Regions from separate parts of the Phytobacter cepae genome, predicted to be linked through region 3. Evidence: predicted binding sites of a transcription regulator. Region 3 holds the regulator's gene; each other region holds the start of a gene.

Region 1 (4,243 bases), 1.5 Mb from region 3:
GCAGACGCCATCAAGCCAGGCTTTGCCTTCCAGCATGGCAAGACGCCCTTCAAGGAACCAGCTCACCACCAGCGGGTAAATGGCATGTTCCTGGGTCTGTACGCGCGCAGTAATATCCTCTTCCGAGTCCCCCTCAAACACCGGGATTTGTGCCTGTAAAATCACCGGACCCCCGTCCAATTCATCGGTGACAAAATGCACGGTGGTACCGTGGACTTCATCGCCATTCTCAAGCACCTGTCGGTGGGTATGTAACCCCGGATATTTCGGGAGCAGGGAAGGGTGAATATTGATTAAACGACCGGTGTAATGGGCGACAAATGCTGGGCTGAGGATGCGCATATAGCCCGCCAGCACCACGAGGTCTGGGGCATAGGCATCAATTTCCTGCATCAGTTCACGATCGAAGCCTTCACGGCTGGCGAACTGAGAGGCGAGAAGGGCATGGGCGGGAATGTTGGCTTCCCGCGCACGTTCAAGGCCGAACGCATCGGCCTTATTACTGAATACTGCCCTGATGGTGCCATGACTCTTTTTTTGTTTGCAGGCATCAATGATTGCCTGCAAATTGCTTCCATTACCGGAAATGAGCACCACAATATTTTTCATTCAATGACCACACGTTCACTGGAATCGGAGGCTTTGATAATACCGATTCTCCACGCGTTTTCACCTTTTGCATTCAACAGTGCGATAGCCTTATCCGCTTCTGATTCCGGCAGGGCAATCACCATGCCGACGCCGCAGTTAAAGGTGCGGTACATTTCGTGACGACTCACATTGCCCGCGGTTTGCAGCCAGTCGAAGACGGCTGGCCACTGCCAGGAGGATTCATCAATCACGGCCTGGGTGTTGTCCGGCAATACACGTGGGATGTTTTCCCAGAAGCCGCCACCGGTCAGGTGTGCAATTGCGTGCACATCAACGTTAGCAATCAGCTCGAGGATCGATTTCACGTAGATACGGGTCGGGGTTAACAGATGATCGGCGAGGGATTTACCTTCAAGCTGGGTCGTTTCCGGGTCACAACCGCTCACTTCGATGACTTTACGCACCAGCGAGTAGCCATTGGAGTGTGGACCGCTGGAGGCCAGGGCAATCAGCACATCGCCGTCAGCCACTTTGGACCCGTCAATAATCTCTGATTTTTCCACAACGCCAACACAAAAGCCTGCCACGTCATAGTCTTCACCGTGGTACATGCCCGGCATTTCAGCGGTTTCGCCGCCAACCAGCGCACAGCCAGACTGCAGGCAGCCTTCTGCGATACCGGTGATCACGCTGGAGGCGGTGTCCACATCCAGTTTGCCCGTCGCGTAATAGTCGAGGAAGAACAGCGGCTCAGCACCCTGTACCACCAGATCGTTGACGCACATAGCGACCAGATCGATGCCGATGCTGTCGTGACGTTTCAGATCCATCGCCAGACGCAGTTTAGTGCCCACGCCGTCAGTGCCGGAAACCAGAACTGGCTCACGATATTTTTGCGGCAATGCGCACAGCGCGCCGAAGCCACCCAGACCGCCCATCACTTCCGGACGACGAGTTTTCTTCACTACGCCTTTGATTCGGTCTACCAGAGCATTGCCTGCGTCAATATCAACACCGGCATCTTTGTAGCTAAGAGAGGTTTTATCGGTCACTGCTTGAGTCCCCACGCGTTTGCTTGCGGTTCACCCGTCATATTTCAGGCTGTTACCCGAACTAATCAGGTTTTAGAAATAAAATTCGGCGCAATTCTAACAGCCCAGGCAAACGTTTGCGAGTCCATTATTGCCGGGCGAGAAGGATTCTTAGGATATACTCTTTTCCAGTCTATTTGATCCGGATCAACGCCGTCTCTGTAGCGTAACGGAAAAAAAGCGGTATAATCCGGCGATTTTTTTTGTGGCTACCACCTTTCTGGGGAAGGAGAAGAGTATGAAGGTCGTGGAAGTAAAACACCCACTCGTCAAACACAAGCTGGGCCTGATGCGTGAAAATGACATCAGCACCAAACGCTTTCGTGAACTCGCCTCAGAAGTCGGTAGCTTGCTGACTTATGAAGCGACTGCCGATCTGGAAACAGAGCGCGTCGTGATCGAGGGCTGGAATGGCCCGGTTGAAGTTGAACAAATCAAAGGCAAAAAAATTACCGTTGTACCGATTCTGCGTGCGGGTCTGGGCATGATGGAAGGCGTACTGGAACATGTGCCAAGTGCACGCATCAGCGTTGTCGGTATTTACCGTAACGAAGAGACGCTGGAGCCGGTACCCTATTTCCAGAAACTGGTTTCTAATATCGACGAGCGTATGGCGCTGGTCGTTGACCCGATGCTGGCGACCGGTGGTTCTATGATTGCTACCATCGACCTGCTGAAAAACGCGGGCTGCCACAGTATCAAAGTTCTGGTACTGGTTGCCGCACCGGAAGGCGTGGCCGCGCTGGAGAAAGCGCACCCGGACGTTGAGCTGTACACCGCGTCGATTGATAAGGGCCTGAACGAACACGGATACATCATCCCTGGCCTCGGCGATGCCGGCGACAAAATTTTTGGTACCAAGTAAATGCTTTAAAAACGAAAGCCGACTTTGAAAGTCGGCTTTTTTTTGGCGTAAACCAGAACAGAATCCGCCTGATTTCCTCACACAGTTCACAAAAACTGCGCGATGAACGATGAGCGGAACGTTAACAACACATGAATCACATTCAGAGGAAAACACTATGACGCGCCGTGCTATCGGGGTGAGTGAAAGACCGCCGCTTTTACAGACAATCCCGCTTAGTTTGCAGCATTTGTTCGCGATGTTTGGCGCAACCGTGCTGGTGCCAATCCTGTTTCACATTAACCCGGCCACCGTGTTGCTGTTTAATGGGGTGGGTACGTTACTGTATCTCTTTATTTGCAAAGGGAAAATTCCTGCTTATCTTGGCTCCAGTTTTGCCTTTATTTCCCCGGTACTGCTGCTTTTGCCACTGGGCTATGAGGTGGCGCTGGGTGGCTTCATCATGTGCGGCGCGCTGTTCTGCATTGTTGCGTTTATCGTGAAGAAAGCGGGCACCGGTTGGCTGGACGTGATGTTCCCGCCTGCGGCAATGGGCGCAATCGTTGCCGTCATCGGTCTTGAGTTGGCCGGTGTGGCCGCCGGTATGGCCGGTCTGCTGCCTGCTGACGGTCAGTCTGCGGATACCAAAACCGTGATCATTTCGATGGTAACGCTGGGTGTGACGGTGTTTGGCTCCGTCCTGTTCCGCGGCTTCCTGGCCATCATCCCGATTCTGATCGGTGTTCTGGCCGGTTATGCACTCTCCTTCGCCATGGGCGTGGTCGATTTCACCCCGATTGCCCAGGCGCACTGGTTTGCATTGCCCACCTTCTACACCCCGCGTTTTGAATGGTTCGCTATCTTCACCATCTTACCTGCGGCCCTGGTGGTTATCGCCGAACACGTCGGCCACCTGGTGGTGACAGCGAACATCGTGAAAAAAGATTTGATTCGCGATCCTGGCCTGCACCGTTCGATGTTTGCCAATGGTTTCTCTACCATGATCTCCGGTTTCTTTGGCTCCACGCCAAACACCACCTACGGGGAGAACATCGGCGTAATGGCGATCACGCGTGTTTACAGCACCTGGGTTATCGGCGGTGCGGCGATCATTGCGATTCTGCTCTCTTGTGTGGGCAAACTGGCGGCAGCGATTCAGATTATCCCGGTTCCGGTGATGGGCGGCGTCTCTCTGCTGCTGTACGGGGTCATCGGGGCCTCCGGTATCCGCGTACTGATCGAATCCAAAGTTGATTACAGCAAAGCGCAAAATCTGATCCTGACCTCCGTGATTCTGATCATCGGCGTGAGTGGCGCGAAAGTGCACATTGGCGCCGCTGAGCTGAAAGGCATGGCGCTGGCGACCATCGTTGGCGTGGGCCTGAGTCTGATCTTCAAGCTAATCAGCGTACTGCGCCCGGAAGAGGTGGTACTGGATGCCGATGACAACGACGCGAAACCCCACTAAACGTCATCCTTAAACCGGGTCATTTGCCCGGTTCAAACGCAGCGCAGTTTTATGGTAAACTCGCTGCGTTTTATTTAAGCCCTGTTGAGGTACGTCTGAACACACCGGCACAGCTTTCCCTGCCACTCTATCTCCCTGACGATGAAACTTTCGCGAGTTTCTGGCCGGGCGACAATCCTTCTTTACTGGCGGCGTTGCAAAATGTCCTGCGCCAGGATCATAGCGGATACATCTATTTTTGGTCGCGCG
Region 2 (4,243 bases), 1.3 Mb from region 3:
CAGGTACACTTTCTTCGCACCGGCTTCACGGGCCATCTCGATAATCTGCTCAGACGTGGTACCACGCACGATGGAGTCATCCACCAGCAGGACGTTCTTACCGCGGAACTCAGCGCGGTTGGCGTTGAGCTTACGGCGCACGGATTTACGGCGAAGCTGCTGACCCGGCATGATAAAGGTGCGGCCAACGTAGCGGTTTTTCACAAAGCCCTGGCGATAAGGTTTACCCAGGATGCGGGCCATTTCCAGTGCGATGTCGCAAGAGGTCTCTGGGATCGGGATGACCACGTCGATATCCAGATCCTCCCATTCACGGGCAATTTTCTCGCCGAGCTTGGTGCCCATATTGACACGCGCGCTGTAGACGGAAATTTTGTCTATGAAAGAGTCCGGGCGTGCAAAATAGACGTACTCGAACAGGCACGGGTTGGAGACCGGGTTATCCGCACACTGGCGGGTAAAGAGCTGCCCTTTTTCAGTGACGTATACGGCTTCGCCAGGGGCGACATCACGCAGGAACTCAAAGCCCAGCGTATCCAGTGCCACACTTTCTGACGCCATCATATATTCGGTGCGGCCATCACCCAGGTCACGCTTGCCCAATACCAGCGGGCGAATGCCGTTCGGGTCGCGGAAGCCGACCATGCCATGACCGATGATCATTGCGATGCAGGCATACGCGCCGCGAATCTGGCGATTGGTTGCCGCAATAGCCGCGAAGACGTTGTCTGCTTCCAGCGGGTAATGGCGGAAGTTGTCCAGCTCACTGGCGAAAATATTGAGCAGGATTTCAGAATCAGAGGTGGTGTTGATGTGGCGGCGCTTTTCTTCAAACAGTTTGGTGCGCAGCTCATGAGCATTCGTCAGGTTGCCGTTGTGGGCAAGTGTGATGCCGTAAGGGGAGTTAACGTAAAAAGGCTGGGCCTCAGACGCACTTGAACTCCCTGCGGTCGGATAACGCACATGACCGATACCCATGTTTCCCTGCAGACGCTGCATATGGCGGGCTTCAAATACATCGTTAACCATGCCATTTGCTTTACGCAGACGGAAACAATTATTCGCATCAATAGTAATGATGCCAGCGGCATCCTGGCCACGGTGCTGAAGCACCGATAACGCGTCATAAATCGACTGGTTGACCGGCATGAAACCGGCGATACCGACAATACCGCACATACGTCATTTCCTCGTTAAGCCACATCTCAGGGTTTATATCCTGGGCAAGAAACTCGACGAACTTTGCAGATAGTCAAAGAACCATCTGATGATGAAACTGAACTGCGGGATAAACTGCGACTTCTGCCAGTCGTCACTTTTCGACAGGCCCGTAAAGGTATCAAGGAAGAACAGAATGGCAGCGACGATCAGCACGCCACGTAGCGCACCAAAACAGATCCCCAACACCCTGTCTGTGCCTGACAGGCCGGTTTTTTCCACAAGTTGACCAATGACGAAGTTAACAATAGCGCCAACGATCAATGTCGCAATGAACAACGCCGCAATGGCGATTCCGTTGCGAACCAGTTCATCTTCAAAGCCCGTGAACCAGACTGACAGGTAAGTGTAGTAATGACTGGCAACAAAGAAAGCACAACCCCAAGTCACCAGCGATAACGCTTCACGAACAAAGCCACGGATAAGGCTAACCAGACAGGAAAAACCAATCACCGCGATGATGGCGTAATCAATCCAGACCATATGTGTCCCACGATTAAACGCCCTGTCGTCCAGTTCGGGGCGAATTCTAACAGAAAAAGAAAACGTTTGCGTAGGGATTTCCTTCCCGCGCGTAAATAAAAATGGCGTTGAAAAAATCTTCAACGCCATCGAATCTTTAGCCTCTTCGGGCGTGTTTTTAAATTCGTATTTACCCCCTCACCCCGGCCTTTCCCTCAAGGGAGAGGGGGCAAACCATCCCCTCGCCGCTGTGGGGAGAGGGTTAGGGTGAGGGGGAAAACTGCGCATTAATTCGCGCTGTAATTCATTACCACGCCGTTGAGGCCTGAGATTTGCTTTAACTCGCCCAGCGAACCTTTGAGTTTCTCTTTCGAGGCATCCGGCCCTACCAGAATGCGGGTTATTTTACCCGGGACAGGCGTGGTCGGCGAGGTATAAACGCGATAACCCGCACCGCGCAATTTGCCGACAATTTCCGTAACTTTATCAGCGTTCTTAAGCGCCCCCAACTGCACCACCCAGGCTTTGCCGGTCGGCGCAGGCTTCTCAGCAGGTTGTTCAGCAGGCTGTGTGGTTGCTACTTGCTCAACCGGTTTTGGCGGTTGGGGCTTCGGCTGAGGTTTGTCTGCGGCTTTAGGCTGCTCGGTGCGCGCTGGTGTCGTGATATCCGGATTGGTTGTGCCACTGAGAGCCTGACGGGAAGCATCCAGCGATGGCGCTTCGGCATTGCCCGCCCGCACCTCTTCTGCCGCACCTTCAGGCGGCTGCGCAGGCAGCGCCTGTGTCGCGGCGGGCATCATATCCGGTTCATCGCGATCGCCAGGTTTAGGAACCAGCGGGATCGCGGCGAACTCATCCTGATAATGTTTTTTCTGCCCGTCCAGCAGCCCTGGAAGAATAATTACCCCCAGCGCAACCAGCACAATGGTGCCCATTAAACGGTTCTGAAACTTACTTGCCACCGGTTCTCCCCGCGTCCATCGCTTCCATGACATGCGCCACCGTGTGGAATGAACCACACACCAGCACGGTATCTACGGCTGTCGCCTCTGCCATCGCCGCATGCCAGGCGGCAGCCACATCCTGGTACTCTTTGCCCGCAGGCAGATGCGCAATCAACTGCTGCGCGGTTGCGCCACGCGGCCCTTCCAGAGGGGCACAATACCAGCTATCGACCACCGGCTCCAGACAGGCAAGCGTCCCGGCGATGTCTTTATCATGCAGCATACCGATGACCGCCAGCACGCGCCCTTTTTTAGGTTCTGCACGTAAGCGCCCGGCAAGGTACGTCGCGGCATGAGGATTATGGGCCACATCCAGAATAAGACGCGGGTTTTCAGCCACAATCTGGAAGCGCCCTGGCAAAATTGCGCTGGCGATACCGTCACGAATGGCCTGTTCGCTCACGGCTAACCCACTGGCACGAAGGGCGGCCAGCGCCGTCGCGGCATTCGGTTGCGGAACCTGAGGCAGCGGCAGTCCGGTTAATTCGCCTTGCGCGTCCCTGAAGCACCAGCTATCGCCCTGCACCTCATACTGCCAGTCAACGCCACGACGCCTGAGCTGCGCCCCCTTCTCGTTCGCCACCTCGGCGATGGTGTGCGGCATCTCACTTTCACCGACCACCGCAGGTTTGCCGCTGCGGAACACGCCCGCTTTTTCACGGCCGATACTTTCGCGGTCCGGCCCCAGCCAGTCGGTGTGATCAAGGGCAATGCTGGTGATGACCGCCACGTTTGCATCCACCAGATTGGTGGCATCAAGACGCCCGCCGAGGCCCACTTCGAGTATCACTACATCCACCCCGGCCTGTTTAAACAGCCACAGCGCGGATAACGTGCCGTATTCAAAATAGGTTAACGATGTTTCACCGCGTACCGCTTCGATTTCAGCAAAGGCGCGGGTGTGCTCGCTTTCCGGCAGCTCCGCATTTTGAATGCGCACGCGCTCGGTGTAGCGCACCAGATGGGGAGAGCTGTAAACCCCAACGCTAAAGCCCGCTGCGAGAAGCACTGACTCGAGGGTGCGACAGGTAGTGCCTTTGCCGTTAGTTCCTGCAACGGTGAAGACAAAGGGTGCCGGGCGCAACACATCAAGACGCGCTGCAACCTGACTGACGCGCTCAAGGCCCAGATCGATGGTTTTACTGTGCAGGTTTTCCAGATAAGAAAGCCACGCGGCCAGGGGCGACGTGGCTTGCAAATTGCGTTTAATTTCCATGATGCCCGTAGGTTTTCGACGATGTAAAAGCAAAAGGGCAGCGCCGCGATGGCACTGCCCTTCGGTATTATCAGGCTTCGGCTTCCTGATCCGGCACCGGCGGCACCACCACGCTTTCACGCGGCGCATCCGGGTCAGGTGCTGGCTGATTGGTCAGCTTCGCCAGCACGCTTGCCAGCTTGAAGCGCATCTCTGCACGGCGAACGATCATATCGATCGCGCCCTTCTCAATCAGGAACTCGCTGCGCTGGAAACCTGCCGGCAGCTTCTCACGCACGGTCTGTTCGATAACGCGCGGACCGGCAAAGCCAATCAATGCTTTCGGCTCGGCGATGTTGAGGTC
Region 3 (4,243 bases):
AGGTCGCGGTACAGCTGACCACGTGGGTGTGTATGTAGGCAACGGCAAATTTATCCAGTCTCCGCGTAGCGGCCAGGATATCCAGATAACGTCGTTAAGCGAAGACTACTGGCAGCGTCATTATGTTGGCGCCCGCCGCGTGGTCACGCCTAAAACCATTCGATAAATATGCTGCCTCGAGCGTGATGGCAGGTCATAACCCTGAAACGCAGGTAAAAAGCAGGAGGGTAAACCTCCTGCTTTTTATTTATTCAGCGGTCGCACAGGCTGGATTAGCCGCACCGCGACCGGACAACAGCACCAGCAGTAATGCCATCCCGGCAATCACCGCCCCGGTTACCGGAACAAAAACATAGCCGAGACCACCTGAAATCACCGCGCCCCCCGCTGCTGCCCCCAGCGCATTTCCCAGGTTGAACGCGCCGATATTGACTGAAGAAGAGAGACCGGGTGCTTCATGCGCGACACGCATAACCCGCATCTGTAGGGGCGGCACAATCGCGAAGGTGGCAGCACCCCATACAACCATGCCGATCGCCGCGCCAACTTCACTGCGTGCAAGCCAGGGGATCGCCAACATGATGGCAATCAATAACAGCAAGAAACCTTTCAGGGTTCCGGTCACGGAACGGTCAGCCAGCTTGCCACCCAGATAATTCCCCAAAGAGAACCCTACGCCAATAAGCACCAGCATTGCGGTAATAAATGCGGGTCCTGCGTCGGCTATATCATGCAGTACAGGCGAGATATAGGTATAAAGCGTAAACATCGCCCCGGCGCCCAGTACGGTTGTCATCAAAGCGGATACCACCTGCGGACGCATCAGTACGGAGAGTTCTTTACGTACATCGGGTCGCTCTCCGGCATTACCTTTTGGCAAGGAGAGATACAGGCTGACTATCGCAATAATGCCAAGGCCCGCTGTGGCAAGGAATGACATCCGCCAGCCAATGGTTTCACCGAGCCATGTCGCCGCCGGCACCCCGCCGATATTAGCAATCGTCAGCCCCATGAACATGGTGGCAACCGCACTGGCCTGCTTCTCTTTTGCCACTACGCTTGCGGCAACCACCGAACCCAGTCCAAAGAATGCGCCATGATTGAGACTGGTAATAATGCGCGACAGCATGAGCGTGGTGTAATCAGGCGAGATGGCGGACAACACATTGCCAAGCGTAAAGATTGCCATCAAAAAAATCAGTGCATTACGCCGCGCGCGATGGGAAAGCAGCAACGTCATAAGGGGGGCCCCCACCATGACACCTATGGCATAGGCACTGATCAGCATTCCCGCTGCCGGAATCGATACATCGACACCCCGTGCAATGACGGGCAGCAGTCCCATCGGGGAAAACTCGGTGGTACCGATGCCAAAAGCGCCTATCGCCAGGGCAAGCAGTGGATAATTTACTTTCATGATTTATTGACTCCGGAAATGCCGTGTCGTTGGCCGACACCGTCACAGAAGTCAAAAGTATGACAGCGTTCACAAAAAACAGAAGAGAGTGAAACGCGAAAAGAGTATTGCTGAATTCGGGATAATAGAAGAAGAAAACAGCGAGGGAGAGAACTCTCCCTCGGGGTAACTCAGTGCAGAGCCGCCGTCATCGCACCCGCAACAATCAGGGCCAGCACAATGACAGTCGTCACTAAAGAAAACTTCAGGTCGGTGCTCATCAATTTTTCTCCTTTCCTATTACCCCATAAAAAGTGAGGTAGCGCATTTTTGCACAAATAAACGTAAAAATCTTGCAGGATTTAGATTGATATACGTTTTAGCGCTTCCCCTTTTGGTCAAGATAAGACAAAATTCGACGCTAAATTTATTAGCGTACCGGCCATTGACTCCCCTCCTGACGTCCAATGTCTTTTTCCCGGCGTAAAACAGTACATCGCGCGGTGAAAGGGTGAAGGCAGGCAAACGTTTACCTTTAGCATTTTCAGGAGCTTATGATATGGCATGGAGTGACATCTGATGGCAACGATCAAAGACGTAGCGAAGCGAGCAAACGTTTCCACCACAACCGTATCACATGTTATTAACAAAACCCGTTTCGTCGCTGAAGAGACGCGTAATGCTGTGTGGGCGGCCATTAAGGAGCTTCACTACTCGCCGAGTGCCGTCGCCCGTAGCCTGAAGGTGAATCACACAAAATCCATCGGTTTGCTGGCCACCAGCAGCGAAGCGGCCTATTTTGCCGAGATAATCGAAGCCGTTGAGAAGAACTGTTTCCAGAAAGGCTATACCCTCATTTTGGGTAACGCCTGGAACAATTTTGAAAAACAAGGCGCCTACCTGTCGATGATGGCGCAAAAGCGCGTTGATGGTTTACTGGTGATGTGTTCAGAGTACCCGGAATCCCTGCTGACTATGCTTGGCGAGTACCGCCATATTCCGATGGTGGTCATGGACTGGGGTGAAGCTAAAGCCGATTTTACCGACACCGTCATCGATAATGCGTTTGAAGGCGGCTACATGGCCGGGCGTTATCTGGTCGAACGCGGTCATCGTGACATTGGCGTCATCCCAGGACCGCTTGAGCGTAATACCGGTGCAGGCCGACTGGCTGGCTTTATGAAAGCGATGGAAGAAGCGCATATCAGCGTAGCGGAAAACTGGATTGTTCAGGGCGATTTCGAACCGGAGTCCGGTTATCGCGCCATGCAACAAATTCTCACCCAGCCATCCCGCCCCACCGCTGTTTTCTGCGGTGGCGATATCATGGCGATGGGCGCCCTCTGTGCAGCAGACGAAATGGGCCTGCGTGTGCCACAGGATATTTCGGTGATCGGTTACGATAACGTGCGCAACTCACGCTACTTTACCCCGTCGCTGACCACTATCCATCAGCCAAAGGATTCGCTGGGTGAAACGGCATTCAATATGCTGCTCGACCGTATCGTTAACAAACGTGAGGTCTCCCAGTCTATTGAAGTCCATCCGCGACTGATCGAGCGTCGTTCGGTGGCGGATGGTCCATTCCGCGATTATCGCCGTTAATCTCTGCAAGGGGAGCGGGTCAATCCTGCTCCCACAACCACTCCCGATTCAGCGTTTCACTATCCCCCAAATAACTCAGCAGCCAGTTTAACGCCGGTGAAGCTTCGTTTTGCTGCCAGGTCAGGCAACAGGCCGCGTCCGGGAAAGGATTTTCAAGCTCCAGCGCCACCCACTCTCCTTTGTCCAGCCAGGGGCGCGCAAAATGTGCCGGCACCATGCCAACACACAATCCCGCAGAGAGGCAGGCGGCGGACGATTCCCAATCCGGGGCCACAACCCGTTTCTGGTTATCCAGCAGCCAGGTTATGCGTTTCGGCAGAGAGCGTGAGGTATCTTCACGCACCAGCGAAGGCCAGTTGCGCAAGGTATCGTCACTGAGAGGTGCCTTCATCCCGGCCAGCGGGTGATGACTCGCCACTACACATTTCCAGCTCAGCATGCCCATATCCCGAAAGGTATAGCGCCCCCCGACGGGTATCGCCTGCGTCGCCCCGATGGCCAGTTCCACGCGGCCATCTGCCAATGCGTCCCAAACGCCGTTAAATACTTCCTGGAACACCAACAGTTCGACATCGCTAAAATGGCGATAGAAATCAACAATCATCTGCCGGGTTCGTTCAGGCTTGACGATATTGTCGACAGCAATGGCCAGTTGACCACGCCAGCCATTGGCAATTTGTTGACATTGCTGGCGGGTGATCTGCATTTTTTTGATAACAGAGCGCCCTTCTTTTAAAAACAGCACCCCGGCGGGGGTGAGTTCTACATCGCGATGACGACGTTCAAAAAGCGCAACGGCGAGCCACTCTTCCAGTTGGCGCACCGTATAACTGACCGCAGAGGGCACACGATGCAGCTCCTGCGCGGCCGCGCTAAAGCTACCATTGCGAGCCACTGCGTCGACGACTTCAAGAGAATATTCTGACCACATATTTTGCCTGCAAAAATTTTGAAACCCATTCGCAAATATTAGCGGTTCACAACCGAAGTTACACTCCCTAGACTCTGTTTCCCTGTTTACCTGCACAAGAAAGAGATTTTTACCATGCAACCAGGAAAAGGATTTTTAGTCTGGCTGGCGGGATTAAGCGTACTCGGCTTCCTCGCAACGGACATGTACCTCCCTGCCTTCGCCAATATTCAGCAAGATTTGCACACTTCTGCCGCCGTGGTCAGCGCGACGCTGAGCCTCTTCCTTGCCGGATTTGCTGTCGCGCAGCTGGTTTGGGGGCCCTTGTCCGA

Evidence for each region. Region 3 encodes PurR, which represses purine synthesis genes. Its sites were predicted from a motif close to CANGCAAACGTTTGCNTG; they were not measured.
Region 1: the regulator PurR is predicted to act here: its motif matches at 1,749-1,766, upstream of purM (phosphoribosylformylglycinamidine cyclo-ligase).
Region 2: the regulator PurR is predicted to act here: its motif matches at 1,757-1,774, upstream of cvpA (colicin V production protein).

What each region holds. Positions count from the first base shown of each region.
Region 1 covers NZ_CM135107.1:1,381,869-1,386,111, forward strand. The annotation lists gene purN (phosphoribosylglycinamide formyltransferase) at 1-609, opposite strand, end outside; gene purM (phosphoribosylformylglycinamidine cyclo-ligase) at 606-1,643, opposite strand; gene upp (uracil phosphoribosyltransferase) at 1,921-2,547, shown strand; gene uraA (uracil permease) at 2,705-3,994, shown strand; gene ACUY4Q_RS06450 (DnaA inactivator Hda) at 4,090-4,243, shown strand, end outside.
Region 2 covers NZ_CM135107.1:1,614,528-1,618,770, reverse strand. The annotation lists gene purF (amidophosphoribosyltransferase) at 1-1,179, opposite strand, end outside; gene cvpA (colicin V production protein) at 1,213-1,701, opposite strand; gene dedD (cell division protein DedD) at 1,968-2,642, opposite strand; gene folC (bifunctional tetrahydrofolate synthase/dihydrofolate synthase) at 2,632-3,900, opposite strand; gene accD (acetyl-CoA carboxylase, carboxyltransferase subunit beta) at 3,971-4,243, opposite strand, start outside.
Region 3 covers NZ_CM135107.1:2,910,545-2,914,787, forward strand. The annotation lists gene ACUY4Q_RS13565 (C40 family peptidase) at 1-166, shown strand, start outside; gene ACUY4Q_RS13570 (MFS transporter) at 248-1,417, opposite strand; gene cydH (cytochrome bd-I oxidase subunit CydH) at 1,588-1,677, opposite strand; gene purR (HTH-type transcriptional repressor PurR) at 1,976-3,001, shown strand; gene punR (DNA-binding transcriptional activator PunR) at 3,021-3,932, opposite strand; gene punC (purine nucleoside transporter PunC) at 4,047-4,243, shown strand, end outside.